2 regions of the Paenibacillus sp. EB106-04-04-XG159 genome follow, and region 1 is predicted to be linked to the other one. Evidence: a T-box and tRNA genes for the amino acid it is inferred to sense, from the RefSeq annotation. Region 1 holds a T-box; the other holds one or more tRNA genes.
The links. A T-box is a leader RNA that pairs with one kind of tRNA and senses whether it is charged. The one in region 1 lies ahead of metG (methionine--tRNA ligase), so its partner is inferred to be a tRNA-Met.
Positions count from the first base shown of each region.

Region 2: it has a tRNA-Met gene. The T-box ahead of metG (methionine--tRNA ligase) is inferred to sense a tRNA for this amino acid. The anticodon was not compared.

Region 1 is NZ_JBYTDY010000001.1:149,789-165,827, reverse strand. It holds gene AC3WTP_RS00760 (hypothetical protein) at 1-808, opposite strand, end outside; gene AC3WTP_RS00755 (glycosyltransferase family 2 protein) at 805-2,217, opposite strand; gene AC3WTP_RS00750 (HEAT repeat domain-containing protein) at 2,249-3,241, opposite strand; gene AC3WTP_RS00745 (response regulator transcription factor) at 3,235-4,167, opposite strand; gene AC3WTP_RS00740 (ring-cleaving dioxygenase) at 4,458-5,435, opposite strand; gene AC3WTP_RS00735 (YdeI/OmpD-associated family protein) at 5,646-6,326, opposite strand; gene AC3WTP_RS00730 (uridine kinase family protein) at 6,538-7,167, shown strand; gene metG (methionine--tRNA ligase) at 7,236-8,888, opposite strand; T-box leader at 8,937-9,199, opposite strand; gene AC3WTP_RS00720 (aminoglycoside phosphotransferase family protein) at 9,232-10,134, opposite strand; gene ybiA (riboflavin biosynthesis intermediates N-glycosidase) at 10,504-11,064, opposite strand; gene AC3WTP_RS00710 (AAA family ATPase) at 11,084-12,091, opposite strand; gene pnuC (nicotinamide riboside transporter PnuC) at 12,088-12,771, opposite strand; gene AC3WTP_RS00700 (NUDIX hydrolase) at 12,768-13,661, opposite strand; gene AC3WTP_RS00695 (spore germination protein) at 13,914-15,470, shown strand; gene AC3WTP_RS00690 (GerAB/ArcD/ProY family transporter) at 15,467-16,039, shown strand, end outside.
Region 2 is NZ_JBYTDY010000002.1:314,599-330,637, forward strand. It holds gene AC3WTP_RS03600 (ABC transporter permease) at 1-2,639, shown strand, start outside; gene AC3WTP_RS03605 (ABC transporter ATP-binding protein) at 2,643-3,530, shown strand; gene AC3WTP_RS03610 (ABC transporter substrate-binding protein) at 3,535-5,019, shown strand; gene AC3WTP_RS03615 (hypothetical protein) at 5,252-5,419, shown strand; tRNA gene AC3WTP_RS03620 (tRNA-Met) at 5,702-5,778, shown strand; tRNA gene AC3WTP_RS03625 (tRNA-Ile) at 5,802-5,878, shown strand; tRNA gene AC3WTP_RS03630 (tRNA-Leu) at 5,913-6,001, shown strand; gene AC3WTP_RS03635 (uracil-DNA glycosylase) at 6,161-6,841, shown strand; tRNA gene AC3WTP_RS03640 (tRNA-Val) at 6,907-6,979, shown strand; gene AC3WTP_RS03645 (hypothetical protein) at 7,180-7,341, shown strand; gene AC3WTP_RS03650 (hypothetical protein) at 7,713-7,883, opposite strand; gene AC3WTP_RS03655 (GNAT family N-acetyltransferase) at 8,034-8,477, shown strand; gene AC3WTP_RS03660 (DUF3892 domain-containing protein) at 8,617-8,844, opposite strand; gene AC3WTP_RS03665 (MBL fold metallo-hydrolase) at 9,011-9,748, opposite strand; gene AC3WTP_RS03670 (hypothetical protein) at 9,891-10,100, shown strand; gene AC3WTP_RS03675 (N-acetylmuramoyl-L-alanine amidase) at 10,261-11,031, shown strand; gene AC3WTP_RS03680 (stalk domain-containing protein) at 11,158-11,748, shown strand; gene AC3WTP_RS03685 (DUF1292 domain-containing protein) at 11,951-12,313, shown strand; gene AC3WTP_RS03690 (DUF1885 family protein) at 12,386-12,805, opposite strand; gene AC3WTP_RS03695 (DUF3055 domain-containing protein) at 13,114-13,401, shown strand; gene AC3WTP_RS03700 (aminotransferase class I/II-fold pyridoxal phosphate-dependent enzyme) at 13,490-14,968, opposite strand; gene AC3WTP_RS03705 (MFS transporter) at 15,182-16,039, shown strand, end outside.

The sequences.
Region 1 (16,039 bases):
TCGGATCAGCCGGTTCCATAATATCAAACCAGCCTCGATAAGCGACTTCATCGGCTAGTCCTAACTGCTCCCTGCCTTGATCCGTGTACGAGAATTGAACTGGCGTTCCATTAGCCTCAATATCTTCCTTCGTCAATACGAGAACATCGTTATGATTCTCATTCAGCAGCAGGATGCCTTCCCCGCTATAGGTCCAAGGCTTGCCCGATTCTTCCTCATATCGAGCCTTCACTGCGGCAGGGATATCCGCGCCTGCCAGATCACTTGTATACCTTCCCGTCCAGCCTGTCCACTGTGCGTTAAGCAGCGTATACATATTCTTCTTGACTTCAGTAGTGGTGGATGGACCGAACAGATTATATTCCGCGATTAATGTCCCGCCCTTCTTCAACAGGTGGTCGCGGATCGCCTCATACTCCATTTGCTGCAGCCCATTATGAGGCTTGGCCTCTTGCTCCTCGACCCCGTACATATCCGCCAAGTAGATGAGATCGTATGCATCCAAGCTGCTCGGGAGCTTATCGATACTGTAGCTATTGCCTTGAAGCGGCTTGAAACCAACATAGTCGGAAGCTGGATTATAAGGTTCACCCGATTCGGTTTTGATCTTCTCATTGTTCAGCAGCCAGGTTAATCCCTTATGGTGCCTATAGGTATCGTCTGGAACCGTCTTATCGAAGATGAGCACGTTCAGTGAAGTTGACGGCTTCAGGAACCATAGCCAGAACGGCGAAGTTAAGACCAGAAGGACTAAGACAAACGTTAGGATAACAACCCACTTCTTATTGATCACATCAACATTTTTCATGAGGACAGTCCTTTTCGTTTCATTTCACCCCAAGAACGCTTGCGGAAGAAGAATTGAATAATTCCCTCGACCCTCCATATGACAGTTAGCGGGCGATACCATATAATTTCAGTCAATGAATAGAAATAAAGCTTCAGCACATCTTTATAGCTCGAATACTTGCGCAGATTCCACTGCTCCAGTTGCATCGCCAACAGTGAAATGATAGAGCCGTACAAGATCAGGACGAGCAGCAGCAGTACCGCAAACTCATAATAGAGGTTCCCTAAGATAAAGGAGATGATAATGAATATATATCCTCCGAGCTCCACGACGGGACCCAAGAACTCGACGATCCAGAAATACGGAATAGACACCATCCCAATGGAACCGTAACGCGGATTAAGGAACATCCTGCGGTGTGCCGATAGACTCTCGAGCAAGCCGCGATGCCATCGATTGCGCTGTCTTCGCAGATCACGCATCGTTTCCGGCGCTTCCGTCCAACATACGGGATCCGGAACAAATACAATACGCTTATTCAGCTTCTTTTCCTTGATGATCCGCTGCAGTCGAACGACCAGCTCCATATCTTCACCAAGTGTATTGGCGGAATACCCGCCCGCTTCCACAACCCATTCCTTCGAAAATACTCCAAATGCGCCAGATATGATCAACAACAGATTATGTCGGCTTAGACCAATTCTTCCGATTAAAAAGGCTCTAATATATTCGACGATCTGATAAATGACGAGCGGCTTGCTGGAAAGCTTAATATTCTGCACGACACCCATCTGAATATCGCTGCCGTTCGCGATTCTAACCGTTCCGCCTGACGCTATAACATCTTCATTTGAATCGATAATAGGCTTCATGACCTTGGTCAATGAATCTCTTTCCAATATCGAATCCCCATCGATCGAACAGAAGTGCGAATAATGAGCAAGATTAATGCCGGTATTCAGCGAATCCGCCTTTCCGCCATTTTCCTTATCGATCATATAGAGGTTCGGAAGCAGTTCAGATTGATACACCGCTCTTACAGGCTTCGTATGAAGGAGCTGTCTCGTGTCCGGATTCACCTGAACCATCTGAAAATGATCCACCATCTTCTCTAACGTGCTGTCTGTTGAGCCATCATTAATCACAATGACCTCGATCTGCGGATAGGTTAAGCTCAGCAGAGATCGAACGCTGCCTATAACTCCTACCTCTTCGTTATAAGCTGGGATCAGGATAGACACAGGCTTGGTATACGTAATCTCATTAAGCTCTTTATGCGCAAGATAGCTATTCAGCTTATGTTCTCTAAACATAGAGAGAGACGCGAATAGAATCATGACTAGATAAAACAGGCTGACGCCCATTGTATAGAACACGACGAACATGCTGAAAAAATATAAAATAGTTTGCCAAATCGTTTCGATCATAGGTTGTTTATCCTCAACTGTTGAATTCTAGTTATGTTAGCTCGCTCAAGATCTGATCCCCATCCTTGGATCTCGACAGCGCTTGAGCCGCTTGATTGCGAACCCACCAAGATGAATCCTCAATAAGCATAGCTAGATATGGCATAGCTTCCGACGTTCCTGCCGAACCCAGCAGCTTGGCAACCATCAGGCGTTCTTCCCATTGAGGAGACGTGACGAATGAGGTGTAGCGCATCACATCGTCCGTGTAGCCAAGATTGGCGACGGCCTTGAGTATTCGAATGCGCTGCTCTGCATGATCCGTATCAGGTTGGTCAAATACGAGATTCTCCAGAATCGGTATATACTCATACTTCATCTGAATACTCACCATGTCGATTAAGCTGTATTGAAAGTCAGCAGGCAGGTTGGCAAACTGGTTCATCGTTTCACGGAATTGAACATCTGACATCATGGCCGTAAGCTGGCGGTATTCTGAAGGAGATACCGCTGCAGGCGACTGCAAGATATAGGATAAATAGTCGTGATGACGAGTACTCACCGATATTTTGCACATCAGCACATACTCTTCACTCGATACACGCTTGGGCCGCTCCATCATCTCTTCCAGTTCTGTGGTGAGCGTGTCCATCCTATATTCTAAGATCGAATACAGCGCGTTCATTCGATAGCTCCACTTCTTGCTCTTCATGCGCCGCCGATAATGCGTTGTAAAGTACATTTCTGCAAATGACTTTACCCTCTGCTGAATCTCTTCCCCCTGTACGACTCTTAAGTAGCGATTCAACAGCTGCTCCATAGCCTGCAAGGAAGCCTTGGAATCCGGAACAATCAGCCGTGATGACTCGCCGTGCACCAGATATTGATATAACAGCGTGCTATTACGCTTCGCGAAGGATTGGTTGTAGGCATTCTGTCTGTTATCCAACCATTTGAGAACGGTGATGTAACAGAATATAGCAAGTGTCAGGATCAGCAGTGCAGATATGCATACACTTAATATGACGATCTCTCTGCTTACCATGACGCTAACCTCTTGATCATGCGCTTGACCTTCGCCTGCAGCAGCTTGATGTTAAACGGCTTCGCGATATAATCATCGGCACCATTTTCAAGCGTATATATGGTTTCATTCTCTGTATTGCGGCTGCCCAGCATAAAGATCAGGTATTTATCTGAATTCGGCATCTGGCGCAGGTCCTTCAGAACCTCCATTCCATCCCGCTGGGGCAATATGTCGCTCAGAAATATAATCTGCGTATGAGATGAATAATAGCGATTGGAGTTAATGAAGCTGCTGCCGTCATTAAAGGTTTGAATATCGAAGGTCGTATTGTCGAGTTGAAGCCCCTCGATGAGATTGGTTACGATATTCTGCGTGATGACATCATCATCGATGATCGTGACCCTGATCTGTCTCGTATCCGGCGCCGCTTCAATAACACCTTGTTCCAGATGAAAGGCTTCTTTCTCCATAGCGAGCTCCAGCGCTTGAGTGATGGAGTCCATGATGTCTTGATACGTCGTGTTCGGATTGCGAACGGCGGCCATTCCGCCTATACACTGAACTCTCGATAGCAGCTCCTCTTCTCGTAATAATGCCATCTGAATTCTCTTCATAAAATACGCCGCTTCTGTTTCGCCTGTATGCATCAATACCAGAATGAACTGCTCATTATTCTCTGTTTCAAAGAGTAGATCCGTCTTCCGAAGCTGACCAGATAAGAATAGTCCTAGGCGGCTGAATACGTCATGATACGCGCTTGGCTGCTCTTGATTCTCACGGACTGCAATACGAATAACCGAGAATGTCTCCCTCGATCTCGGCAAATCTGCTAGCTTCCATGCTAAGAACAGCTCTAGAAAGTCCTTATGACAGGCTCCTGTTTCCTCATGGATGAGTATGGATCTGAGGTTAAAGTCATTGTTGTCATCAACCGTATGCTTCAAAGCAAATGCACCACCAAATGTAAGTAAGTGATCGTGATCGTAATCAAATTAATAGTACCAGTTATTGTTACATTATACATTACGACACATATCGACACCATTCGTCAAGCGGAAAGAGGCTGTCCCGGAAGTCATGAGAATGACATCGGAACAGCCCCCGTATAATTTCTTGTGAGCATTCAATATACCATGGACCAACTCGATCTGCCAATGGATATCAAAGGAGATGTTCCAGCCATAACATCCACATATGGGAAATGGGGCAGCCCCTTCTAATGCTTAAGCATTCGTTATTCTTTCACGTATTCTTTAGTGCTGCGCACCGTATCGATTGGACGAACCAATTGTTCAATCTGCGCGCGCTTCGGCTCTAGGAATGGGGGAAGCGACAGCTTCTCGCCAAGTGTTTCGTAAGGCTCATCTCCCATAAAGCCCGGACCGTCAGTTGCGAATTCAAACAGGATCTGCGGCGCCACCCGCGCGTACAAGGATTCAAAGAAATGACGATTCACATACCCGGAGTTCGGGAATCCGAAGCTGTCGAGTCGATCCGTCCATTCATCCAGCACTTGGCGATCCCCCACACGGAATGCCGCATGGTGAACAGTGCCGAAGCCTTGCTGCGCTTGAGGCAGAGCAGCATTATGCTCGACGATGACTTGTGCGCCATTGCCCCCCTCGCCCACTTCAAACAGATGGAACGATCCTGCCTGATCTATTTCTCTAAACAACAGCACTTTCTCCAGCATTTCCTTGAAATATTCGAAGTTCGCGATCCGCACAAAGACTGGTCCCAAGCCAGTAATTGCATGCTCCAGTGGAATCGGCCCTTTCTGCCACGGAGTACCTGAAGGTACACCCTTATTGTTCTGGTCTGAGATCAATTGATACTGCTGGTCATCAAAATCAACGAAAGACAGCGTCTTTTCGCCGAATTGCTCTTGAATGCCGTCATGCTTCACACCCAGACGATTAAAGCGCGCTTCCCAGTAGTCTAACGACGCGTCTGTCGGTACTCGGTAGGAAGTCTTGGAGATCTCGTTCGTGCCATGGATGCCCTTCGGAATGCCGGGGAAGTCGAAGAACGTCATGTCTGTACCTGCGCTGCCTTTATCATCCGCGAAAAATAAGTGATACGTCTGGATATCATCCTGGTTGACCGTCTTCTTCACTAACCGCATACCTAGCACATGCGTGAAGAAATCGTAATTCTTCTCCGCGCTGCTCGTAATAGCTGTAACATGGTGAACACCTTTCAAATGGTTCATTGTGTATACCTCCGTTATATAGTTGAGTCTGTATATAGGACTTATTATCTCTAAATGTATTATCTTTATTTCGAGATAAATATACCATGCTCATTACTCACTGTCAATAAGTAAGTACCTCAAGGCTTCATGAACGTAAAAAGCCCGCAATAGACGTTCTTCATCGTCCATGCGAGCTTCATGTTTAACAGCATCCGATACAACGGCTGATTATTTATTTCTTCTATATAGATCCATTGATTTATATCCTTCGCCCAGAATAGTCTCCATCTCCAGCAAACGCTTCTCTTGCGTCTCTGCCCGCTTCGCGCTGTACACATACCGCGCCCAATCTTTCTGATAGCCGAATGTCAATTCGTTGTAGATACGCAATAGATCCTCATTGCGGCTCAAATACTGTTTAATATCGTCAACATGCACGATATAATCGTCGACGCACTGGCTCGCCTTTGAGCTCGCCGTTTTCTTCGCTTTCTTAGGCTCACACTTCAGCCCTATAACCGTAAACACTTCATTAAAGCTCACCATTCGCGAAAACTTAATGCTGCTCTCCAGCACATAGCCGTCATCATCGATCGGTATCTTCGGGAAGAAGCTGTCGCGGTCGATGTACTGCTCATATTGTTTATTATTTTTCTTCGGATAAGCAAAGAATAGATATCCCTTATCCTTGAGCAATTGGTTATCCACGACGAATCGCAATCGTTCCGCATATTCCTCTAGACTAAAAATAAACATAAAGATAAGGTCATACTTCTCTTTCTGAATAGATGCGTCATATTCCATTCCTTCAAAGTCTTGAACATCGTCAGGGAGGTTCAGAATCGCCTTTGTCGGATATTTATTCAAACTTAACTTATCAATAATAGTCTTTGTGTTCGCCTCACTCACATCCATCACTCCTTATGTTGACCGTTTCAGACTAGCCGCAATCCATCGTATAACTGCAGAATCCGCTAGGTCATGCTACATTTGTATAGTGGACATCATACCTTATTATTATAAATTCTCCATTATCCGCAGTAAACTGCTCGTCTATTAGCGGCGGCACGGGATTAGTGGATTGCTTCGCCCATCTATTGATGAACTAGGAGTGAAACATGTGGAACCTATAGAACATGGTCATCGGACACCTGCAGCAGAAGGAGCGGTACAGGACATCATACTCGAAATCAACCAACGCATCAGTCACACTATTAACACATTGGTTGTGGCGTTAGATGGAGGAAGCGGCGCAGGAAAATCGACGTTGGCTGCAGCAGTGGCCTCCGCTTTACCTGTGGAGACAACCGTCATACCGTGTGACGACTTCTTCGTTGCGACGATCGCCGATGCCGAGTGGGATATCTGTACTCCAGAGCAAAGATGCAGACAGTGCATCGATTGGCAGCGAGTGCGCCGTGAAGTGATAGAGCCGTTACTAGCAGGCCGGATCGCGGAGTATCATCCGTATTCACTGGAAGCATCGGATGGACTTGCAGCTCATCGGGTAAGCAAATTACCCGCTAAGGTGATCATTCTTGACGGAATCTACAGCGGCCTCCCCGATCTGTCTGACATCGTTAATCTCTCCATCCTCGTGAATGTGAAGCCTGAAGTCCGATATGTGAGACATAACCTGCGAGAAGGCAGTGAGGATGCGGCGTGGCATGTAAGGTGGGACCCAGCTGAGGACTACTATTTTACTAAGATTCGCCCTGCCGAGACCTTCGATCTGGTTGTCCACAATTAAAAATGACACCTGCAGCGTATAAAGCGACCACCATCTAGGCCCCGCTTTAGGTGGTCGCTCTAACGATTCTATGGCCGTCTTTGCTTCTCTAGCTGTTTGGTCTCTTCCTCAATCCGACTTACATCGATACGCTCAAACAGCAGCTCCAAGCTCTGGATCTGCCGATTAGCCGGAACTGCAACCAGCTTCCAAGCCGGTTGGTCAAGAGTCAAGAATGTTCTGATCTTCTCACAGGAAAATGGAACAAACGGCTGCAGCAAGTTAGCCAGATTCGCGATGATCTGCACACATGTATACAAAGTAGCGCCGCAAGCTTCTCGATCCGCCTTAATCTGCACCCAAGGCTGCTGTTCGTCAAAGTATTTGTTGGCTTGGCGAATAAAAGCAAATATGTGCTCAATCGCTCCCTTCAGATGTCCTCCTTCGATCAGCGCCCCTGACTCTGCATACACCTTCTCGATCTCCTCTTTCCACGCTTCGCTAAGATCGCCTTCGGGAACACGCCCCTCATACGACTTCTCGATGAACGCCAGCGTTCGGTTCACGAAGTTCCCATAGGCGCCCAGCAGCTCCCCGTTGTGGCTATAGATAAACTCTCTCCAAGAGAAGTCGGTATCCCGCTTCTCCGGACCGTTCGCGATCAGGAAGTATCGAATCGAATCCGGATGATAACGAGCCAGCACGTCTGGCACCCACACCGCCCAATTGCGGCTTGTGGAGATCTTCTTCCCTTCCAGGGTCACATATTCGCATGAAATGATCTGATCGGGCAGATGAAGCCCCCCTGCACCCAAGAGCACAGCAGGCCATATGAGTGAATGAAATGGTATGTTGTCCTTACCGTGCACGTAGTAAGCTGTGATCTGCTTCGGTTGTTCATCTTCATCCACCCAGAAGGACTCCCAGCTTCCACCTGTCTCAGCAGCCCACTGTTTACTGGCCGACAGATACCCGCTAACCGCCTCAACCCATACGTAGATCTTCTTATCTTCGAACCCTGCCACCGGAACATCGACACCCCATGTCAGATCTCTCGTCGCAGCGCGATCTTGGAGCCCTTCTTCCAAGTACCGCCCCGTCAACTGCACCGCATTGTCTCTCCAGCCCTGAGCCTTCTCTGCATATTCGGTCAATTCAGCTTGGAAACGAGACAGCGCCAAGTAATAATGCTCAGTCGGACGCTCAACAGGCGGATTGCCGCATATCTTGCAAGTCTTATCCGTTAAGTCCGCAGGGTCGAGAAGCGTCGAGCAATAATCGCATTGATCTCCGCGGGCACGGTTCCCGCACACCGGACAGGTGCCTTCAACGTATCGATCAGGTAAGAACCTTCCGTCTGTTTCGCAATACGTTTGCTGTATTGTTTTCTTGTACAAATGCCCATTGTCTAGCAGATTCAGGAACAACTCCTGGACGACTTGGTGATGAAAGGGTTGATTCGTGCGTGTGTACAGATCATAGGTGAATCCCAACCGCTCGAAGCACTCGGAGAATTCCTGATGATATCGATCTGCGATATCACCCGGAGTAACCCCCTCCTGAATTGCTTGCACGGCAACTGGCGTACCGTGACAGTCGCTGCCCGATACATAGAGCACCTTCTCTCCTTTCGCCCGATAATATCGCGCCAGCACATCTCCCGGAAGTAAGCTTGCCAATCGTCCTAGATGTAAGGATCCGTTTGCATAAGGCCATGCCCCGCCAATAAAAATATTCGCCATCGTAAAGCCCTCCTTTTTTTTATGAAAAAACAAAAAAAGCCCTCATCCCAAAGGGACGAGAGCTGTGCTCACGCGGTACCACCCAACTTTATCAATGCCTTGCAGCATTCATCTCTTCAGGTACGACGCGCTTGCGTTTATACCCTAGCACAGTAACGGATGCAGGTTCCGGCGCAGCCTACAACCGCATAGCGGCTTCGATGCGCAGCTCAGAGACCATATTCCCACGGTTATTCTTTACCCCTTTTCACCAACCGGGGCTCTCTGTAGAAAGACATCGCCATGGTACTCTTTCTCTTCTTCGCTTTTGTCGTAATTGTATTACTGGATAATATATCTCATATTATTTCCGAAAGTCAATGTCATTAGGCATAACTGCTCTCCACAGCGTGGACACACTTTCCTGAAGAAACTCCTGATTCTTCTCGATCCCCCGCCTTTTACACCAATCCACCGCACCGAATGCATCATAGAAATTGTAAAATGGCAGCACCGCTTCCAGCTCAACCATCGGACGAATCGACTCATATCCCTGAATATAAGGCAGTCTCATGCTCGGGTCCGCTTCCCATATGTATCGATTGACTTTCGTAAAGTCGATTTCCGTTGATCCGCCCCTTGCGCTCTCGTAATCAATAATCCCTGCGACCCCGTTATCGTTCACAAGAATATTGCCCAGTCGAAAGTCCATATGAACGGCACGAGGGCCGTCAGGTGCAGGCAGCGCCTTGTACACGCCGTCAAAATGAACCACGCATCTCTCGTACAATTCAGGATCCAGGATCTCCTTGCACGGTTCTTTCCATGTTTCAAATTTATCTTGAATGTACGTTCTCCAATCATTCGGCTCCAATAAGGTGTAACCTTCAGCAGTATAAGAGCCGTAACCCGGCATGGCGACCTCATGAAGTATGGCGTGATACATCCCGATCTGATATGCGAGCTTATGATCCACGGCACCTGTACATGGCACACCCTCAATCGCCGACAGCAACAAGGCGCCTGTAGTTGTGTCGTCGCCATCCCACATGTCCAATACTCTCGGAACGGGGATGACCTCTTGCAGCAGATTCAGCATCTGATATTCACGAATGAGCTTGTCCTTGTTATACGGAATCTTGGCGTACACCGTTTCTTGATTTATAAGGGTTAGCTTATACACCTCTGAACTGAAGGACTCCGGCACACCTTCAATATGCAGTACATTGAGCTTGAACTGTTCAATTACCTTCGAGATGGAATTCATCAGGGCGCCTCCTGTAATAGGTCATAACGATACGGCACAAAGGAGCTATCCCCTAGTGGTCTTCCCCACTCGGACATGCTCCTTCACAAGCTGACGGGTTGGAATAACCATCAGCGGCTTTATCTTAATGCACTTTGTACAGTTAATTTTACTCGAAATAACGGATTAGGGGGGGATAACTGCATTTTCTGCAGTTAAAATGGTGGCAACAGGCAGTCATCGCCTTGATACCCATAAATAACTGTATCTTTTGCAGTTAGCTTCCCTCCAAAAGCAATACTTTCACATTAACGGTATGAAAGGCAGTTAGCTGCTTACACGGTTGCTTCGATCTTCCTCTGAAATGCGCGAATCATGCCTCGGTTGCATCTATTCGACGCTCCCCGCTTCCAACAGCATCTGCCTAGCATCCATTAAGGCGAATCCCAATAGATTCTGACCCTTCCACAGCATCGGATTCTCAATTGATTCATGGTCCGCTGCCATTCCGATTCCCCATATCCGATCTACTGGACTCGCCTCTACCAGCACTCGATTCTTCGTACCTAATAAGAAGTCTCTAAACTGCTTATCTTGTGAAAATTTCGCGTAATTGCCGCGTACGACAATATCATATCGGTGCTGGTCCCATAGCTCCGCATCGAATCCACGCACTTGTCTCCCCAAGGCTTTAACCCGCTTAGGATCATGGGAAGCTATAATCTGATTGTATATGTTATGATCCTGAAACAGCCTTGCCTTCTCAGCCATCATATATTGTTCCGCACTGCTGTATGTGATTCCATCGAGGGTGAATCGGCATTTCCACCATTGGCTCAAGCAGCTCTTCGTGATGCTCCCATCGGCGGATGGACGATGCCCCCAGAAGAACAAAAACTTCAGCTTCATTCCCCGCTGGTAATCTTGCTGCAATTCATGCAGGAGATACATTCCGCATCCCTCCCTTTACTTATCTATTACTTCCAAAATAATTGCTGTAAGGCGTATAATCAGCCAGCACTTCATCCACCTTCCGCATGCGTTCCTCCAGACTGCCCCGCAGCGTGATGTATGGAATCCGCCGCTCCTTCAGATCCGAGATAATCTGTTTATGGAATATGTGGCGCTTCTGATCGCCGCTCCGATCCCATGTGTCGTCATATGGAATATCGTCATCACATAGGAAGAAGAGGTCGTATCGCTTTGCATTTTCCAATGCCAATCGGGTTAACAGCTCCGGCGCCCGCCCATGATAATCAAGCGCAAACATATACGTCGTGATCGCATTCGTATCGACAAACAGATAGCGATTCGCTTCAAGCAGCGCCTTCTCTTCCCGCTCGATATGCCCAACTGCGATCTCGTCGAATGCCGCTAGGCCAATTCTTCGATCCACCTGATGCTCTGTCCAGTAATCCCGACCATACTCACTAGCGAAGGTTGTCTCGTACCGCGCAGCCAGCGCTTCTGTTATCGTCGACTTCCCGGTGGACATCGCCCCTACGAACACCACCTTCGTAATGAGATCGCGGTATACAATATCGCTTATATACGACCGATGCTCATAGGGATTCGAACGGATCATTGTAGCAGAAATAGGCACCTGCGCGCGCGGTTCATCTACTCTTCTATCTATCGCCCCTAACGCTAGACTCATATGCTCGCCATAGAACTCGCTGGAGTAGAAGTGTGTGACCTGCTCACCATTTAGCAGTCCAAGAATATATTGCTCTTCTCTAATCTCGTGCTCCCTATCATTCGAGTAACCGTCTGGTCCGTCCCAAGCCTCGATCACTCTTGCCGTCGGGTACAGCTCGCGAATCCAATTCGCCCGGATTTGAAGCGGAATTGTGGTTACTTCTGTATCATAAATGACGACAATCAGTTCATCGACTTCCTTCAGCGCCGTCTCGATCATGAATTGATGGCCCTTATGAAGCGGAGCAAATTTTCCTAATGTTAATCCTAACGTCTTCATAACGCCGCCTCCCTAGCACCCTTGCTCCAATTGTAGTAACCGTAGATCGCATTGATTAAGTAGGCGCTCCACATCACGATCATCAGCATGCCGTCCGGACTGCCATCGAGCGTTCGAATGATCCATAACAGCACGGTAAATATATTCAGAATGATATAGACCAACCATTGTTCCTTATATCGTCTTACCATTAGAAACGTAGCGATGATCGAGAGAATGGTCGTTGTTGCATCAATGTACGGTGAATTCTGAGTTGGAATAAAGGACAGCCCGAAGCCGAGTCCTGCGCTGCCGACCACACACGCGATGATTACCATAAGCACGCCTCGGATGTTCATTTGCCGCATTGCTAGCTTGCCGCCATGTTGATGCTTCTTCCACATGATGAACCCGATCACATTCATCGGAACGAAGAACAGCAGGTTCAGCATCACTTCTCCGAATAGTCCGTTCGTATACGACAGATAGGCATAGCCGAATGTATTATACATACCGAATACATATGTCATCAGGTTACCCTTAGCCGCCAGCATGACGCACCACACACCTGTGAAGAATACCGTGAATCCAAACAGCGAGTCCTTCGTCAATACCGTCAATACAATAGCTACGCTGGAGAACAGCGCTAACCATACCATTTCATACAGATTCCAGCCTCTCCAGCTCCATCTGTCATTCATCCTAATCCCTCCATGTTCCGTTTGAATAATCGCGAAGGTCGATGCCCTGCATGCTGAGTGTACTGATCTGTCTCGATGACGAGCTCCGCGATCTTGCGTCTGAAGTTCGCCTTCAACAGCTCTTTATCCAATAGGATCTCGTATACCTTCTGAAGCTCCGTTAAGGTGAACAGCGCGGGCATGAGATTGAAAGCAATATTCGTGTATTCCACCTTGCCCCTCAGTCGTTCGATAGCATAGGCAATGATCTTGGCATGGTCAAATGCAATCTGATTCGATGCCGCCACGGAATAGTCAGTCGTTACAGCAAATTCAGCAGCCGTCTTCGTGCATACGATCTCTGCTTCGAGTCGTATGTCGCCGTGGGACAGGGTTAAGAGCCAGTTCGATTGCTTTACACTGCCCGTTGGCAGCATCTCCTTCACTTCTCGCAGGAGCTTATATTGGACATCGAACCATGCGACGTCAGAGGCATCATCGCCTGCCTGAATCGTAAGCTTGCTGCTGTCCACCAGCGCCAAGTAGGAGCAAGAGATGACCCACGTTCTCGGGTCGCGGCCAGGGTCACTGAACGTGTACAGCTGCTCCAGATATACATCGCTAACCCCGGTCTCCTCCGCAAGCTCCCGCTGGGCAGCCTGCTCCGTCGTCTCGTGGGGTTTAACGAACCCTCCGGCAAGCGCCCACTGTCCGATGTAGGGATGCTCGCCGCGCTTAATCATGAGCAGCTTCAAGCTCTTCTCCGGCAGCTTCCGATAGTTGTCTTCCTCCTCGCTAGAAACAGTGAACACCGCTATGTCTGTGGCAACGGAGGGGCGTTCATACTCTCCTGCATCATACTGCTTCAGGAATTCCGCTTCCGTTAGCCCTTGTTTATTAAGTGGTTCCATGGCAAGCACCTCTTATTATCATTTTGATATTATCAATTGGTTAATAACAATGTAACATATGATCATTCACCAATCAAGCCATATTTTTCTAAGTAGCGAGCTAGATGATGAGGCAACAAAAAAACGCCCAGCATACCACTGAGCGCCCTAACGGAGCAACCACTGATTAAAGGTATTATTCCACCCCTTTCTGGAAAACCTTGATGGTATCATTCAATATCTAACAGACAGCTCAGGACAGGGTGATTACATATGTTTTCGTTAATAAAGCGATTGATGGGAGAACGCAATACAAAGTATCAAGCACCTAATAACAGCAGCTCTTCTCAGCAGACTGTTCCTATTAGCTCCGAACTTACCGCTAATTTAATCCACCTTAAGCAATTGTTCGATCTAACTCCAGAATTGGTCATTCGTCCGATCCAAGCCGACCAAGCAGGAACTAATCATGCATCGCTTGTATACTTGGACAACATGGTCGATAAGCAAGCGATTAACAACAACATCCTTCGTGAACTGATTCACGGAACATCAGAACAGCAGATTCAAGCACCCCAGGTCAGTCTGGGCAGCATTCTTGACGTATCGGATTGGAATCAGATTGAAGATGCCATTCTGCAAGGGGATAGTGTGCTATTTATCGATGGGCAGACCCATGCCAGTATCTATGCTACGAAGGGAGGTCCTCAGAGGAGCGTCGAGGACTCTAAGATTGAAGCATCTCTTCGCGGGGCTCATCTAGGCTTTGTCGAATCAGGGAGTCAAAATATCGCACTGATTCGCAGATATATCCCTAACCGAGAACTCAAGATCAAAGAGCTTACCGTAGGCCGACGCGGTAAAACAAAAGTCTCGATATTATATTTGGCTGATGTGGCTAACCCAACTCTACTCGAGGAACTTGAAAAGAGAATTAATCAAATTGATGTAGATGCCATTACCAATACAGGCGAGTTAGCGGAATTCATTGAGGATAATACGTATTCACCTTTTCCTCAGCTCCTGTTAACAGAGAGACCAGACACATCCGCAGCCAATATTCTGGAAGGCAAATTCATTGTTGTTGTAGACCGATCTCCCTCGGTAATGGTTGCTCCTGCAAGCTTTATCTCTTTCTTTCAAAGTGTGGATGATTACAATAGCCGATGGCTCATTGCTTCATTTATTCGAATTCTCCGTTTCTTTGCTCTAGGAGTTGCTCTGTTCTTGCCTGCAACGTATATTGCGTTGATCTCATTCAATTATGAGGTAATTCCGGTGCAGTTCATTCTATCGATTGCCCAGACAAGAGCGGTTGTTCCATTCCCGCCATTCTTTGAGGCTATTCTAATGGAAATTACGATCGAAATGATGAGAGAAGCGAGCATTCGACTGCCTACTGCCATCGGTCAAACCATCGGCATAGTAGGAGGTATCGTTATCGGTCAGGCTGCTGTGCAAGCAGGACTTGTCAGCAATATTATGGTCATTATCGTTGCTACTACAGCGATCGCATCCTTTATTATTCCTAACTATGATATGGGTGCGGCAATTCGGCTGCTTCGGTTCCCTATGATGATATTAGCTTCCATGTTCGGAATTGTGGGGATTGTTACGGGAGCAATCATCTTGACTGTACATTTCGTATCTCTTGAATCGTTGGGAACCCCTTATGGAAGCCCTTTGGCACCGTGGAGAATTGCTAATATGAAGGATGCATTTATTCGTCTTCCTATATGGAAGATGAGTAAACGTCCTGAAAGTAAAGGCAACCTGCAATCCGTCAGACAGAACAGTCAGAACAGCCAGCGAGGTGAAGAGAACTCATGAAAAAATATGGGCTTAGTGATATCACTTTCATGCAATTTGTCTTTATCATACACGGGACCCAAGTGGGAATTGGAATGTTTGCTCTTCCCAAGTTTCTAGCTGAACAAGCTGGTACAGATGGCTGGATCTCCCTTGTCCTTGGCTGGCTCATTAACGTAATTGCCGGTATCATCATTGTGCTGATATTTAGAAGATATCCCGATGATACACTAGCGGATCTAATGATCCGCTTATTCGGTAAGTTTATCGGAAAGGTGCTCCTCATTCCATTTATCCTTTACTTTTCATTTTTCACCTATAACTTACTCACATTGACGATGCTATACGTTAAACAATGGTTTCTGCCTCTCACTCCCGATTATCTGGTCATGACCTTATTGACAATTCCTGGTTTTTTTATAGCTGGAAAAGGGATTCGTATATTAGGTCGGTATAGTGAGCTGGTTTTTTACATGTTCATCCTGATGTTCTTATTCTTGCTGGTTCCTTTGAAGGACAGCCACTGGATTAATCTGCTTCCGTTCGTCAAGGAAGGTTGGGGACCTATATTAAAAGGAGCGCAAGCGGCT
Region 2 (16,039 bases), on a different contig from region 1:
AAGCAACTGGCGGCAACAAAACAGATCTTAAAGGGTTAGAGGATGTCAATACATACATACGCGAAGACGTCAAGGAGAATATAGGGTTCCCTGCGTCAGTATTTGCGAACACCCGGTTACTTCGCGCGACCGAAGTCATCCCTGTAGATCCATCCAAGGTTGATGCGAGCCGTGTGCGCACGATGTCTATCGCCAGTATGTCCGGCTTGGAAGACAAGATCGAATGGACGAATGGTCGAGCTTTCAAAGACGGTGCTACAGATGGTGTTATTGAAGTCGTTATGTTGGAAGAAGCAATGTATCGCAATGATCTTCACGTTGGAGATGAACTCGATTATCCGACTTATGGAGGTTCCAACGCGACATTGCGCGTAAAGATTGTCGGAACGTTCGAAGCGGTTCAGGACACGGATCCTTATTGGTACCAAGGATTTGAAACGATGATGAACACGATGTATGTCACGGAGAACACTCTTAATCAAACCGTGCTGAAGGATAATCAGGTTCCATTGCTTTCATCCAGCTGGTACTATGCATTCGACCTGCGTGAGATCAAGACGAGTCAGCTGGCATCGCTTAACAGCACGCTGGATCGTTTAGAAATTGATCTATACCAGAAGCTGAAGGGTACTAACGTTGAACTGTCATTCAAGAATCTGCTTGAAGAGTTCCGAACTCAGAGTGTGCAGCTTCAGATGATGCTGTTCACACTTGCGGCGCCTATGATAGCTATGGTGTTCTACTTCATTGCCATGAATGCGAATCAAGCGCTGGAGAAGCAGCAGAGCGATATCTCAGTGCTGCGCAGCCGCGGAGCGAGCACCAAGCAGATCAGTTTAATGTATCTGATCGAAGGTCTCATATTGGGCGGAATTGCCTTATTGCTGGCACCTTTAATAGGTTGGTTTATGGCCAAATCGATTGGATCAGCGGATGGATTTCTGGAGTTCGTTAATCGCCAGTCGATTCCAGTCGGCTTCTCGACGGATGCGATATTGTTTGGAGTTGCTGCTGTATTGATTGCACTGATGTCTAGTGTCATACCTGCAGTCATGTTTGCGCGATCGTCCATCGTTGGTCTTAGACAGAAGATGGCTCGCAAAGATAAGAAGCCAACTTGGCAGCGGTGGTATCTGGATATTGTGCTGCTTGGGATCGCTGGATACGGATATTATTTATCCAATCAACAGCAGATGCTGTCCTTCCAGACAGGAATGAGTTCAGACCAGCTGCAAGTGCAGCCGTTCTTGTTCTTCGTGCCAGCGCTGGCGATATTCGCGGCAGGGTTGTTCTTCCTGCGCATCTTCCCGTGGCTGCTCAGGCTGTTCCAATGGATAGGCGGCAAGTATTTGCCAACTCCGTTGTATCTTACTCTGGTCCAACTGTCCCGATCTGCGAAGTCCTATTATCCGCTGATGATTCTACTGATACTTACGCTAGGTCTCGGTGTGTATAATTCTTCAGCGGCAAGAACAATCGATCTGAATTCAACAGAGCGTACCCTTTATGAATATGGTACGGATGTTATTATTCAGACCGTATGGGAATCGACTGCTGAAGCGGATCCGAACCAGAAACCTCCTACAGGAGGCGGTGGCGGAGGAGGTGGCGGCGGCAAACCGCCGCAGATTAAGAACATCGTTTACAATGAACCTCCGTTTGAGGTATTCAAGGAGCTTCCAGGTGTGGAAGCAGCTACACGTGTGCTGCAGACTAAGGTTAATGTCATTGTATCCGGCCGTTCAATTGGGCAGGGCAAGCTGATGGCCATTGAGAATGATGGCTTTGCCAAGGTTGCATGGTTCCGCAATGACTTGTTCCCTGTGCATCCGTTTGAATATCTGAATGTATTGGGTAAATACACGGAACAAGCGGTAATCATTCCGTCCAATGTTGCAGAGAAATATCAACTGAAACAAAATGATGTAATCAGCATCTCGATTCAAGATCAAATGCTTGATTTCGTGGTCGTGGCGATTCTGCCGTATTGGCCTAGCCAGTATCCAGAGCAAACGCCGTTCTTCATTACGAATATAGATTATATCTATGATCAGGTTCCGATCACACCATATGAAGTATGGATTAAGATGGAGGATGGAGCGAAGCTTGCCCCAGCTATTGAGCAGCTGCAGAAAGCAGGAATCGAGATCGCGTCGGTTAAGGATGTTCGAACTGAACTCGCGGCACAGAGCAAGCATCCGACAAGAGGCGGTGTATTCGGAATATTGAGCATGGGCTTCTTGATCTCGATTATTATTTCGTTAATCGGCTACTTGCTGTATTGGTTCTTCAATCTATCTCGTCGTGGTGTTCAATTCGGTATACTGCGCGCGATGGGGCTGTCTCGCAAGCAGCTGACAGGCATGCTTCTGCTGGAGCAAGTATTTACAGCAGGCTTATCGATTGGTCTAGGCATCATCATCGGCAAATTCACAAGCCGTCTATTCCTGCCGTTCCTGCAAGCTACAGAAAATGCAAAGATGCAAGTACCGCCGTTCCGTATCGTCTTCGAAGCGAAAGATACGATGCAGCTCTATATTGTAGTCGGCGTGATGATGCTGTTGGGAGCTTCTATGCTCTTCATTCATATCCGTCGTCTGCGTGTGCATCAGGCTGTGAAGATGGGAGAGGAGCGTTAAGCCATGATCTATTGTGAAGGACTAGTCAAAATATTCAAATCGAATGATCTCGAGGTAGTCGCGCTCCAGGGCTTGAATCTAACCGTCAATCAAGGCGAAATGATCGCCATTATTGGCAACAGCGGCAGCGGGAAATCCACATTTATGAACATTCTTGGCGGATTGGATCGACCTTCCGCCGGGACTGTGAAGGTCGGAGATTGGGATCTGTTGAAGATTACGGATGAGCAGCTGGTGAAATACAAGCGTGATACAGTAGGCTTCATCTGGCAGAACAACGCGCGCAACCTTCTCCCGTATCTGTCTGCACTTGAAAATGTTGAAGTCCCGATGATGCTGTCCGGCAAGGTGGATCGCGCATATGCAAAGCAATTGCTGGAGTGGGTTGGACTAAGCCACCGCCTCAATAACAAGCTTACTGAGCTGTCTGGCGGTGAACAGCAGCGTGTAGCATTGGCGATCTCGCTCGCTAATCGCCCGCGTATTCTGCTGGCTGACGAACCTACAGGATCTGTAGATACGCAAACTTCTGATCGCATCATGGAAATATTCAGAACGATGAATCGCGAATTGGGAGTAACAATCGTCATTGTAACCCATGATATCTCGCTTGCCAGCAAGGTGGATCGGGTCGTAGCGATTCGAGACGGCTTAACGAGCACAGAGTTCATTAAGCGCAATCCTAACTTGAATGCTGAGGGGAACGAAGGTTTCTCGAATCCGCAGAAAGGTTTGCAGGAAGTTCATGAGGCTTATGTTGTTGTAGATCGCGCAGGCCGCTTGCAAGTTCCTAGAGAGTTCCTTGAAGCGTTAGACATTAAAGACAAAGCCTCGATGGAATTCAATGGGGAACAAATCATTATTCGAACACCAAATAAGTTGGAGGGGTAACCAGATGAAGAAACAAATGTGGGTCCGCAAGCTTCTTAGTGTTACGTTGGTCTTAACGTTAATCTTTCCTATGCTCGTTGCTTGCAGCAATAATAAAGAGAGTAAGGAGAATGAAGAGCGCGTTCTCCGAATTGGAATTATGTACGGAGGCTATGATGATTCTTACTTCCGCCAGCAGTTTACAGATATCTATGAGATGACGCATCAGAATGTTCGAATTGATATCGTACCTGCGATTGACTACAGCCAGATGCAGTTCGACAACATGAATCAAGAAGGCGGAATGAAGGAACCCGATCGTATGGAAGCGGTGAAGAAGCTGATGACTGGCGATAACCCAGTCGATATCATCGTGACGGATACAGGACATTTCCAACAGTTGGCTCGTGAAGGGCTGCTGATGCAATTGGATACAAAGTTGCAAGCTGAGAAGATAGATACAAGCGATTTCGTACCGGCTGTATTCGAAGGGTTGAAAGCGATGGGTGACAACAACCTGTACGGTCTGACACCTACCTTCTATTCAAGCGCACTGCTATATAATAAGAAGCTGTTCCAGGATGCGGGAGTTCCGGTTCCTACAGATGGTATGAGCTGGGATGAGATCTTTACGCTTGCTCGCAACGTTTCTAAAGGTGAAGGAGCGGATCGCAAGTACGGCTTTGCCTTTGAACGCTACCAAGGCGGAGACCTGTTCTGGTCGATCATTAATAACTATGTTAAACCATTGAATCTTCGCATGTTTGATGATAATGCAGAGAAGATGACCGTCAATACTCCGCAATGGGAGAAGGTATGGACCACTGTCGCGAAGCTGGGAACGGATCAGATCGTGCCGACTCAAAATAATGGTATGATGATGGATATGGGTAATAAAGAACCAGGTATGTTCGATTACGACATGTTCCTCTCTGGCAAAGTTGCAATGGTGCTTACAGATTTCAGCTACTTGAACAACGAAGTATATAATGCGATGCGCAATGCCAGCAAGATCAAGAACTTTACTCCATTCGAATATGATGTTGTGACGGTACCAACTCATGCTGAGAATCCTGGAGTATCTGCAAGTGTTCAGTTGAACAACATTTTCGCGATCAACAACAGCGCACCGAATGCTGATGATGCATGGGATTTCATCAAGTATATTCATAGTCCGGAGTGGGCTAAGGTCCGTTCCCGCAGCAGCTATGAGATGGTGTCACGTAAATCGTTCATTAAGCCAAGAGAAGGAACAGATTACAACATTCAAGCATTTTATAATGTAAAACCTCTATCGACAGCTAATGCGAAGCAAGATGAAATGATGTACGGAAACTACTGGCAGGTTCAAGATATCGGCCGTCAGCAGTTCCAGGAAGTCATCAACGGAACGAAATCAGTGAAGGATGCATTGGCTGAGTGGGAGAAGCAGGGTAACGAGGCTTTGAAACAGATTAAGGCCAATCAGAATGGGGTACAAGACGGAGTTTATAATAAACCTGTAGGCTGATTCAGCTGAAGGGGTTGTCCTGAAGTCATGCAGATGACTGGGGGCAGCCCCTTTTGTCCGTCAAAGCGCATCTATTGCTCCCATACAAGCGCACAATTCCACAAGTCTATTCCTTAGCATAACTCTTCAGGGACAGTCCCGCCATTTGCTAAACTATGCGATTGATATTTGCAGATCTGGGCAAATTACAGATTACAAAGATGAATCTATTGATAAAGCAGGTGGATGAGTGATGTATTGGATTTATTGGGGAAAGCTTTATGACTCCAAGTTTCAGGCAAGAGTACTGCAGCAGCGGCTAGAGCATGATGCATGGCTGTATGGCTTTGGTACGCCTCAAGACATCGAAGTATTTCGTTCGAAGAAGGGGAAGTACGGAGTTCGTTTTTTGCGTGACTAATTATCCATATTAGGTACAGCATCTTTCATGTTTGATAGTGATGTGGACGTCATGATTGACGAATGCAATAATGGTGCCATGAGTGTGCAACCCGTACGACACTGCTGTCTTACCCTGTTGCTGATCTGAGAGTAAACATATTGAGCGAGATAACGGGGTAAGATAGTTTGTTTGGAGGTGAGTAAGTTGTTTTGAAATTATTTTCGCAAAGTTCTTGACTGATCATGTGCGGATGTTGTATAGTATTACTTGTCGCCGATGAACGAGGTCGAGCGAGAATGACGCGGGGTGGAGCAGTTCGGTAGCTCGTCGGGCTCATAACCCGAAGGTCGTAGGTTCAAATCCTGCCCCCGCAACCAATTATTATACGACCCTATAGCGAGGGCCCTTAGCTCAGTTGGTTAGAGCGGTCGGCTCATAACCGATTGGTCGGGGGTTCGAGTCCCTCAGGGCCCACCATTTCATGCTTTTTCATAGTTTCAGAGATTATTGTGCCGGGGTGGCGGAATTGGCAGACGCACAGGACTTAAAATCCTGCGGTAGGTGACTACCGTACCGGTTCGATCCCGGTCCTCGGCACCATTTATTGATTACAACTCTGTGAAACGATACATAAGATATGAAATGTAACGAAACTCCTTTCGCACACTGCGGAAGGGTTTTTTTATTCCTGGATGTATCAGAATACGAACTGGCTGGCGGAATTGCGCTAGCTTCAACATAGTAGAGGAGTGTGCTGTGATGAGTTGGAATGTGGAAAATGATTGGTCTGATAAATTGCAAGATGAGGTGCAAAAGCCTTATTTCGTGCAAATGTGGGGAGAGCTCAAGCGGGAATATGAACAGCATACCGTCTATCCTCCGTTCGATCATATATTTACAGCGTTCCAATTAACTTCGTACGCCAATACGAAAGTTGTCATCGTTGGACAAGATCCCTATCATGGCCCGAATCAAGCGCACGGTCTCAGCTTCTCTGTACTTCCCGGGCTGCGTATTCCGCCTTCATTGTTGAACATGCTGAAGGAGAGTGCGGAGGATGTCGGTACGAAGATGCCGAATCACGGCTATCTAGCTTCATGGGCGAATCAAGGTGTGATGATGCTCAACACAGTACTGACAGTTCGTGAGGGACAGGCGAATTCACATAAGGGATTAGGATGGGAGCATTTTACGGACCGAGTTATTGAGCTGCTCAATGAACGTGAGCAGCCTATTGTGTTTGTGCTGTGGGGGAGCCATGCGCAAGCAAAGGCTAAGATGATCGATAAGAAGCGTCATGCCATCGTGCAAGCACCGCATCCAAGCCCGTTATCAGCGCATCGCGGCTTCTTTGGCAGTAAGCCGTTTTCTAAGATCAATGCAGAGCTGGAGAAATGGGGAGCGCAGCCGATTGACTGGCAGCTGCCGTTAACGCTGTAGCTGCTCATATGTGCATTGACACATGATTATGCCTATGATATATTCTTAGATATCACTAATCATGTGATCTGTTAGCTCAGCTGGGAGAGCACTATCTTGACAGGGTAGGGGTCAGTGGTTCGAGCCCACTACAGATCATTAGGAGAAGGAACTGTTCCTAAGTAGATTATTCTACGAAAGGGAAGTTCCTTTTTTATTTGTTTATTCTAAGTTATCTAATCACTGTTGCAGCTAGCTTCTATCGCTTCTAAACCAAGATCATTTTTCATATGTTGAAATAGGTGAATAGCAGGCGGATATGCCTGTTGGATGACTCGACATGTGAAAGGGGCAGAGAGATGGCGGGAGGGGCTATATTGTTCGTATGGCTGCTAGGCTTATTCTCTATGGTAGCCGTTATTTGTTGGAAGTTGTTTCAGTTTATTACTAGTGACAGTATCAAATATGATGAAGAGTTTGTATGGCTGCGTACCGTTAGCGAGGATCATAAGCCTCAATAATGGATAGGACAGAATCATAACTTCATGTATATCGGAACGTTTAATTGAACCAGCTTGCGGAGACAATAGAACAATATCCTTGAAAATGAGCGGAGGTTCTAGTTTGTCTCGAACTCGATGCGGCTTGTGCGTGTTGTTAATGCTAGTTATGGTTGCAGTTTTAATATTGGGGTGTGCTCCATCAGGGGGAGCGCAGATAAGAACAAGCCAGGTTACAGACTATAATAGGAATCCAAGAGTTATCCAAAATGTATACGAGAGCAACACAATACCAGACAGTATATATCGAAAATAAGCAGCACTAAAACAACCCCGCGCTTCAGTGATGAAGCAGCGGGGTTGTGTTGTTAGGTGCAGCGATGCGAAAACACTTATGTACGAGTGTTCTCTTGCTGTTCAGACTCCGCTGGCGGTGGATATCCGGTATTATCATCCGTATCCCACTTGTGATGATATGCTTTTCTCGTCACAACTAGCAGCAGGGCGACCATGCCGATAACCATAATGACGACAGCTATAATAGTTGCTGTGATCGGGTCCATGGAAGTGATTCCTCCTGAGGAAATGTTATTAGCGCTTCAGGTTGTAATCTTGTCGTGGTATCTGGACAATGTTGGATAATCTAACTATACATGATATTCAAATTTTTGTATAATATAAGTTCGTTTAATACTGGGAGGTGCCGAACACGTATGGCAGCAGAACTCATTGAAGTGAAGACGGAAGAACAATTGCAGCAGTGTATAGCGATTCGTACCGAGGTGTTCGTGAAAGAACAGAATGTCCCGATGGAAGAGGAGTGTGACGAATATGATACACTCGATGCTCCTGCTATTCACGTTCTGTTAATGGAAGATGGAGAGTACGCGGCGACAGGCAGAATTAAGATGTTGGACGAGAGCACAGCGAAGATGCAGCGTGTTGCGGTACGTCAACCATTCCGCGGCAAAGGAATTGGCAGATCGCTAATGATCGGTCTAGAGCAGATCGCTCGTTCTCACGGTATGGAGAAAAGTATGCTGGATGGACAGTGCCATGCGGAAGGCTTTTACCAATCGCTCGGCTATGTGACGGTATCTGAGGAGCCGTTTTACGATGCGGGTATTTTGCATGTGCGAATGGAAAAGAAGCTGTAGCAGTATAGTTAAGTGATAAAGTAAACACAAAGTCTCATTCGATTCGGAATGGGACTTTGTGCTTGTGTAATGACTCTAGTACAGAGCTTGCGCACATCAAAATAACCCAAGATTGCTCTTGGGTTAAGGTGAGAAATGCCTAAAAGAGTGGCAGATTGTCTAGATTGTTATCCTTGCGTCCATCCGCATCAGAGCGGAGATGCTCTTCATGATCACGGCCTCGGAATACGTTCAGATGTTGAATTTCATTGTTCTTTACCATTGTCTGAGCGGTCTTATAATCAACGACTCGCCCTGAAGTCAACTTCAGCTCCACAATATCTCCGTCACCATTTTTTCTTACTGCTACAACTTCTTCTTGCTGCACACCGGACTGCTGCGCTAACGGATTAGAATACAACTGTTGCGGTGCGCCCTGAGCTTGCTGGTTAGAACCTACTTGCGGGTTGAACGGTTGTTCCATATGTTATCGCCTCCTGTATCTATTGTGGCTGATACAGCCTATAAACATACGGAGGTTCATCCAATCGTCACTATTTCAGTACCGTATATATCTCATGCTGATTAATAAACGGCATCGGGCCTGTCAGGCCTTCATACATCGACCGCTCGTCGCCATAGTGCATAAGCGAGATTCTTTCCTGTACAGCAAGCGGCAGCGATAACAGCTGCGATAACGTCGCATGCACTTCGCCAGGCTCGATGAATTGGCAATCATGCCAGATGCGTTGAACACCCTGCTCGACAAGAGCTATGAGCAGATCCGGCTTGAAGCGCATATCGGCACTATAGAAGAAGGCTTCATCGAATAGGAGCGAGTAGCTACGTCTTCCTTCTATATGAGGAGTCTCAATAAATCGTATTTGTACCCCTTCCATCAATAGATAGCTCGTCTCAGGCTCCACCGCACATACCTCAAATACATCTTCCAGCTTATCAATTCCGTCTTGTGTCAGACCACCCTTTAATGTTTGCTCCCATAAGAGTTGTATCAACGGGGCTGCGATGATGAGCTTGGGTTTGCGTCCGTATTTGAATCTCATCTGAAAGGCATATTCTTCAAGCCCCCCGACGTGATCAGCGTGCATATGTGTGACGATTACGCCTTCAAAGTCATTGAAGGATCGACCTAAATGGTGAATAGCCATTGGTGCCGTAATGCCGCAATCGATGAGATAGGAGACCTCTCCCTTTGATAATATCCCATTATTGTTCCAGTAAGCCTTCGCGAACGCGCTCCCTGTTCCGAGCATTTGAAGCTGCAAGGTCATCGTGTAATCCTCCGTTTCATTGAAAATTACTATCATTTTACCTTTTAGTGGGTATATGCACAAGCAACGATGCTCTAGTCTGCATATAGTGAACGAGGAGAAACGAGTTTCCCGTGTTGAACGTGTAAAGTGGGTGTGGCTAATGGCTAAAGGCAAAGTGATTAAGAAGAAAAAGAATCTGTCCGGCGGACGTGCGCAATATACGATGCGGCTCGTCACCTCGGACAGATGTGTTGTGTGCCCAACACCGTGCTTACGGGGATTGCGGTATGCCGAACGAATGTCCCAGCCAGGTGAGATTGGCAAAGGAGTGCCATGCATCTTGACTCGTACAAAAATAGGAGGCGATTGAGCTTCAGAAGAATATTCTCTGTTGCTTCAATACGAGCAATCCGATTGGTCTGGGGTTTGTATGCGCAGCATACACCCCGGACTTGAGTCCGTTCTGCTGATACGTCGATTCAGTTTCATCCGAAATAAGAATGAAGCTATAGGAGAGAGGTGTCTGCACTTTGAACATTTTATGGAAAGGAAATGCTTATACGAATTCAAGTGATCGTAAGGGACAAGTCCCCCAGGTTATCGTCGATCACATTTCCGCAGGCTCGATGTCCAGCATGGATTCATGGTTTACGACATCGGACAATAAGGTGTCTTCAGCGCACTATGGAATATCGAAGCGCGGAGATATTCATCAGTACGTCGCGATCGAGCGGGCTGCTTGGGCACAAGGGATCACGTCGGACAAGATCCCACACGCATTATCGGTGTATGTTAGGAGCAGGTCGGTTAATCCCAATCTATATGCGGTATCGATCGAGCATGAAGGCTTCGATGGTGATCTGACGGAGGAGCAATTCAAGGCGAGCGTATGGCTGCATCGACACATTCAGCACATGGTTCAACAAATATGGAATACGACTATACCATTGACGCCCGAGCGTGTCATTGGGCATTATCAGATCGACCCTATTCGCAAAGCAAGCTGTCCAGGACCTAAGTTTCCTTGGGCTAGGCTTTATCAGGAATTAAGCCAAACAACCGGAGGTGATGGCAGCATGGAGGAGATTAAGAAAGAGCTTGAGAAGCTGCGTTTGGCCGCTGCTAAGCTGGACGAGCGCTTGAATGCCTTGGAAAGTATGCAGAAGATGAAGGATATCCCGGAATGGGCGAAACCAAGTGTCAGCAAGGCCGTGAAGAAAGGAATCTTAACCAATCCCGAACAGTCGTCATACGACTTCTATCGCATCTTGACGCTTCTGGATCGCGACGGATTGCTGTAATTTATCGATCAGCATAATCAGAATATAAATATGAATTATATTAGTTGCTCATTTGTCCACATATGCGCAACTCTCCTGCATAAATCGAGTATAACTATACAACTAAGCTTGTTGGAGGTTACAAACATGAAGTGCAGGAGAATTGCCACACTGGCTCTATTAGGTACCATTATTGGAGGAAGTTTTCTATCTGTCGTTCCTGTTGCTGGAGCAGAAAGTTCTGTAGACAAAGTAGAAGTTAAGATTAATGGTCAATCTATACCTGAAGGAGGTTTAGTGGTTGATGGCAGAACTTACATGTCTGTAAGGCAATTACAAGATACTCTAAGAGCATTCGTATACTGGGATGCAGATAACAAGCGCTTGTATTTGAATAAACCGAATGTCAATATGCTGTTGTTCCGTGATAAGACGATATTTGGTAAAGTCGAGACAGGCAGCAAGGTGAGTTTCTCCGTCTTTACGCAAGTGGACAGCTTGAAGTCTGATGTCGATTCTATTCGCTTGACCATCACGGATCCACATGGAAAGACTTCGAAGATTCAAGAGTCGCCATTATCGATAAGCAAGGAAAGCTTCTGGTTCCGAAGCGATGATTACAAGTATGAATTCAAGCATAAGGGAGACTACAAGATTCAGTGCTTCCTGCGTCAGAAGAATGGTGAATATGCGCTGATGTCGGAAATGACAGTTGAAGCGGTTGATAAGATAAATTAATAGCGGGATGAGCATTACTTATCTTGGCATACGTGTTCTGTTGGATTGTGTGCATGTGAATAGCTGAAGTCGTCAATAATAACATATGCCGCATAAGTATGGGACCGTTCGGTGAAGGCTGGTCTCGTTGACCTGCTGTATATTACGTGTTACGATACGAATGGATGTCAGACATCACTTGTACATAAAGGAGAATACTGCAATGAGTGAACATAATAATGGATGTGGCTGCGGACACGACCACGATCATGAGCACGAGCATCATCATAACCATGGTGAAGACTGTGGATGTGGACACGATCACGAACATGACGCTGAGGACTTCGTAATCACACTTATCGACGATGAAGGCAATGAGAAGGATATGGTATGGGTCGAAACGTTCAACGTTGAAGACAATATGTATGCTCTTCTGCTGGAACGCAATAATCCTGAAGCAGACGGCGTAATCGTACGTGTTGACGAAGAAGGCGAAGATATGGCGCTTAACGCTATTGAAGATGATGAAGAGTGGGAACGCGTTCAGAAAGCATATGAAGAACTCGTAGCTTCACAAGATCAATAGTTATGATGAAGGGGCTTCTCCGGTATAATGCCGTTGAGAGGCCCCTTTCGTCTGTATTTGGCCTGGCTGGAGTTATTTGCGTGGATTGAAGTACATGCGTCGACCGTTGAATAACGTAAGTTCACCTTTCCACACCTTGGCTAAATATTTCATAAACTCATTGCCTTTGCCCTTGTCGCCGTGCGTGGCGACATCTGTCAGGACAAGCTCTACCGTATGGCGTTCAGTCCCATCCACCTCAGTCTGTCCAACTCCGATCAGCAAATGCTTATAGCGAGGGTCGGTACCTTGTAAGACAAAGCCGATATGTTCATGGCCTGGCTTCGTTTCAATTGTATAAGGGAAAGCGGCATCTTCGTATTCCCAACCCAACTGCTTGCCTGTGAGTGCGGTTTGCTCTTTATAATGGAGCAGCTGCTGCTTCAATTGATCCAGTGAAACGGAAGCAACCGCAGATCCGTCTACCAATGTAATAATTGCGCGTTGACTCATGATATACCCTCCCATCACTCTGACAACATCATATCACCACTGCTTTTTTATGGCAATATTTTCATGTTTTTAGGTTTGCTAGTCGATCGGTTAATCTTTAATTGACTGTTGTAGGGCAAGTATTATATATGGTATATTTAGGAAATAACTTATGCTGCTATCATCGTATTCCAAGACATTAGATGCTTATTCGTTCTCGCTGTCAGGCTTAGCACTTTGAGCTAAGCGAAGCAAATCGTTTCATCTATGCCCTGAATCGATCAAGTCCTTTTTCGGGGAAATCCGTCGTTCATGAAGGAGGAGATGGCATGTATCAGAATCTATACGAAGTATCGGAGCAAGCTAATGTGAACTTTATTGGTTGGGCTGCAGAACAAGGGCGTTATGATTTTGCACTCATCTACTCCAACCACTTTATCGGCAAGACGTTGGTCGTATGTATGCAAACAGGACGATCGACTCTGCTGTGTGAAGATGATCTGAAGCCCGAATTGCTGATGAAGTCATTTCAGCTGAATGATCTTGTGGCTGCGGAAGAAGCGGGGAACATATTGCGCACGAGAGTTCCGTCTCTGGAAGTGCGTGATCAATACTGAATCCTACCATAATGGAATGAAGTTAGTGAGAAGGGGCATTCCCGTTAGTGCTTGACCAATGGGAATGCCCCTCTAATATTCGAAGCGTTTATTCAAAGATAGCTTGCTCTTCTTTAATTACCTTTACATATTCAATGTATCGATCCTCAGTACCTTTCACAGGAAGTCCGATCTCGATATGGTCACATATATAATCGATGTTCTTCTGTGAAATGACCTCGCCCGGCAATAAGATCGGTATGCCAGGAGGATACACGTATATGAATTCAGCGATAATGCGCCCTGCCGATTCCTTGAACGGCACGAGCTCGGTGTCTCCGTAGAAAGCATCGCGCGGAATCAAGGACAACTGTGGAATATCCGGTATTTTAACTACAAGCTCATGTACTTCATTTTGATTATTGTGGGTACGTGACAATTCAGTGAGCGCCTGCAGCAGGATATCGACAGTATCTTGGGTATCTCCAGGAGTAACCAAGCACAGAATGTTGTACATATCACTTAATTCAACTTCAATATTATAGTGATCGCGAAGCCAATTCTCCGTGTCGTATCCGGTAAGTCCAAGATGACGAACATGAATCGTGACCTTGGTCGGGTCGTAGTTGTAAGTAGCCTCGCCGCCTAATATATCTCTTCCGAAGCAGTATAAGCCAGGGATTTTATTTATAGACTCCCGAGCGTATTCAGCAAGTGCTATCGCGTGCTCGGCTATTTCATGGCCGTTCAACGCCAGATTGCGGCGTGATGTGTCTAAGGATGCAAGCAGCACATACGATGTCGAAGTCGTCGTGAGCATGCTGATAATCGTTTGGATGCGCTGCGGGTTAATTAGACCATTCTTCGTGTTGACATTCAGAACCGAGCTCTGTGTCATGGATCCGCCAAGCTTATGAACACTGGTTGCTGCCATATCTGCCCCAGCTTGCATAGCTGACATTGGAAGCTTCTCATGGAAATGGATCAATACGCCATGAGCTTCATCCACGAGCACTGGAACCTCGTACGAATGGGCCAGGTCCACGATTTCCTTCAGATTAGCGCATATGCCGTAGTATGTTGGGTTAATAACAAGTACAGCTTTCGCGTCAGGATGCTTCTCTAAAGCTCGCTTCACAGATCGGGTCGTTATGCCGTGGTCAATGCCCAAGTTCACATCTCGCGCCGGAGATACGAATACGGGTCTAGCACCTGCAAAGATGATAGCCGACATGACCGACTTATGGATATTGCGCGGTACGATAATCTTGTCACCAGGCGCACACACCGACATGATCATCGTCATTATGGCACCGCTTGTGCCTTGCACGCTAAAGAACGTGTAATCAGCGCCGAATGCATCGGCTGCCAACTGTTGCGCTTCCGCGATGACACCGGAGGGTTGATGCAGATCATCCAACGGCGCAATATTAATGAGGTCGATAGAAAATGCCTCATTACCTATAAACTCACGGAATTCCCTGTCGGCCCCGACACCTTTCTTATGGCCTGGAATGTGGAACTGCACCGGGTTGCGGGCAGCATGACTTGTTAAAGCAGTAAACAGGGGAGTTCGATGATGATCCATCGCGGTTTCACAACCTTTCATGATGAAGATACGTTCTTCTTAGAAGAGACGTCACAAACAAACAAGGATTAGTTTATCAAAAACAATCGTGAATGCAAGTATAATTTATTGGGTTAAGGTTGAAAATGTTCGGATATAGATAGGAAGCTTCTTACAACATACATGTTGCTCATTTTAAAAATGTGGTAGGATTAGCTTACGGAGGTAAGGTATATGAAAAAACAATTAACAGTCGTAGTACTTATGCTGATGATGGTATTTATCGGCTTCGGCATCGTTATTCCAGTACTGCCGCTCATGATAACGGAAACAGGAGCAAATGAGATGCACTTAGGGCTCATGCTGTCCCTATACTCATTAGTATCTTTCATCGTTTCACCGCTGTGGGGAGGCTTGTCCGAACGTGTCGGCCGCAGACCGATTATACTAACCGGAATATTTGGATTTGCGGTGAGCTATCTGATGTTTGGACTTTCAGGCGGCAGCCTCGTGATGATGTATGCTTCACGATTGCTGGGCGGTTTGTTCGCTGGCGCCGTGACTGCCGTTATTGTTGCCTATGTGGCGGATATTACTACAGATGAGAATCGTACGAAGGGTATGGCGATGGTAGGCATAGCGATCGGCCTTGGCTTTACATTTGGTCCGGCGTTCGGAGGATTGCTGAGTCAATTTGGCAACCCTGTACCGTTCTTTGCAGCTTCTGCACTGACCTTCATAACTAGTGTAATGGGTATGGTGGTATTGAAGGAATCGCTGCCGGCAGAGAAACGGCGCAGCAAGCATCAGCCTGCTCCGTCACGCTGGTCGGCCTTTACCGGACGAATGAAGTACCTGTATGTGTTATCGTTCTTTGTTACATTTGCTCTGGCGGGGCTTGAGGCGACGCTGCTGTATTTCCAAGCGATTAAGATTCCTGGCATTACAGCGGTTGACATCGGCTGGATGTTCTTCTTCTGCGGTCTGGCAGGAGCGCTTGTACAAGGCGGGATCGTGCGCAGACATATTAAGAAGGGCGGAGAGAAGAATGCGATCGTGATCGGGCTGATAATATCTGCAGTCGGGTTCATC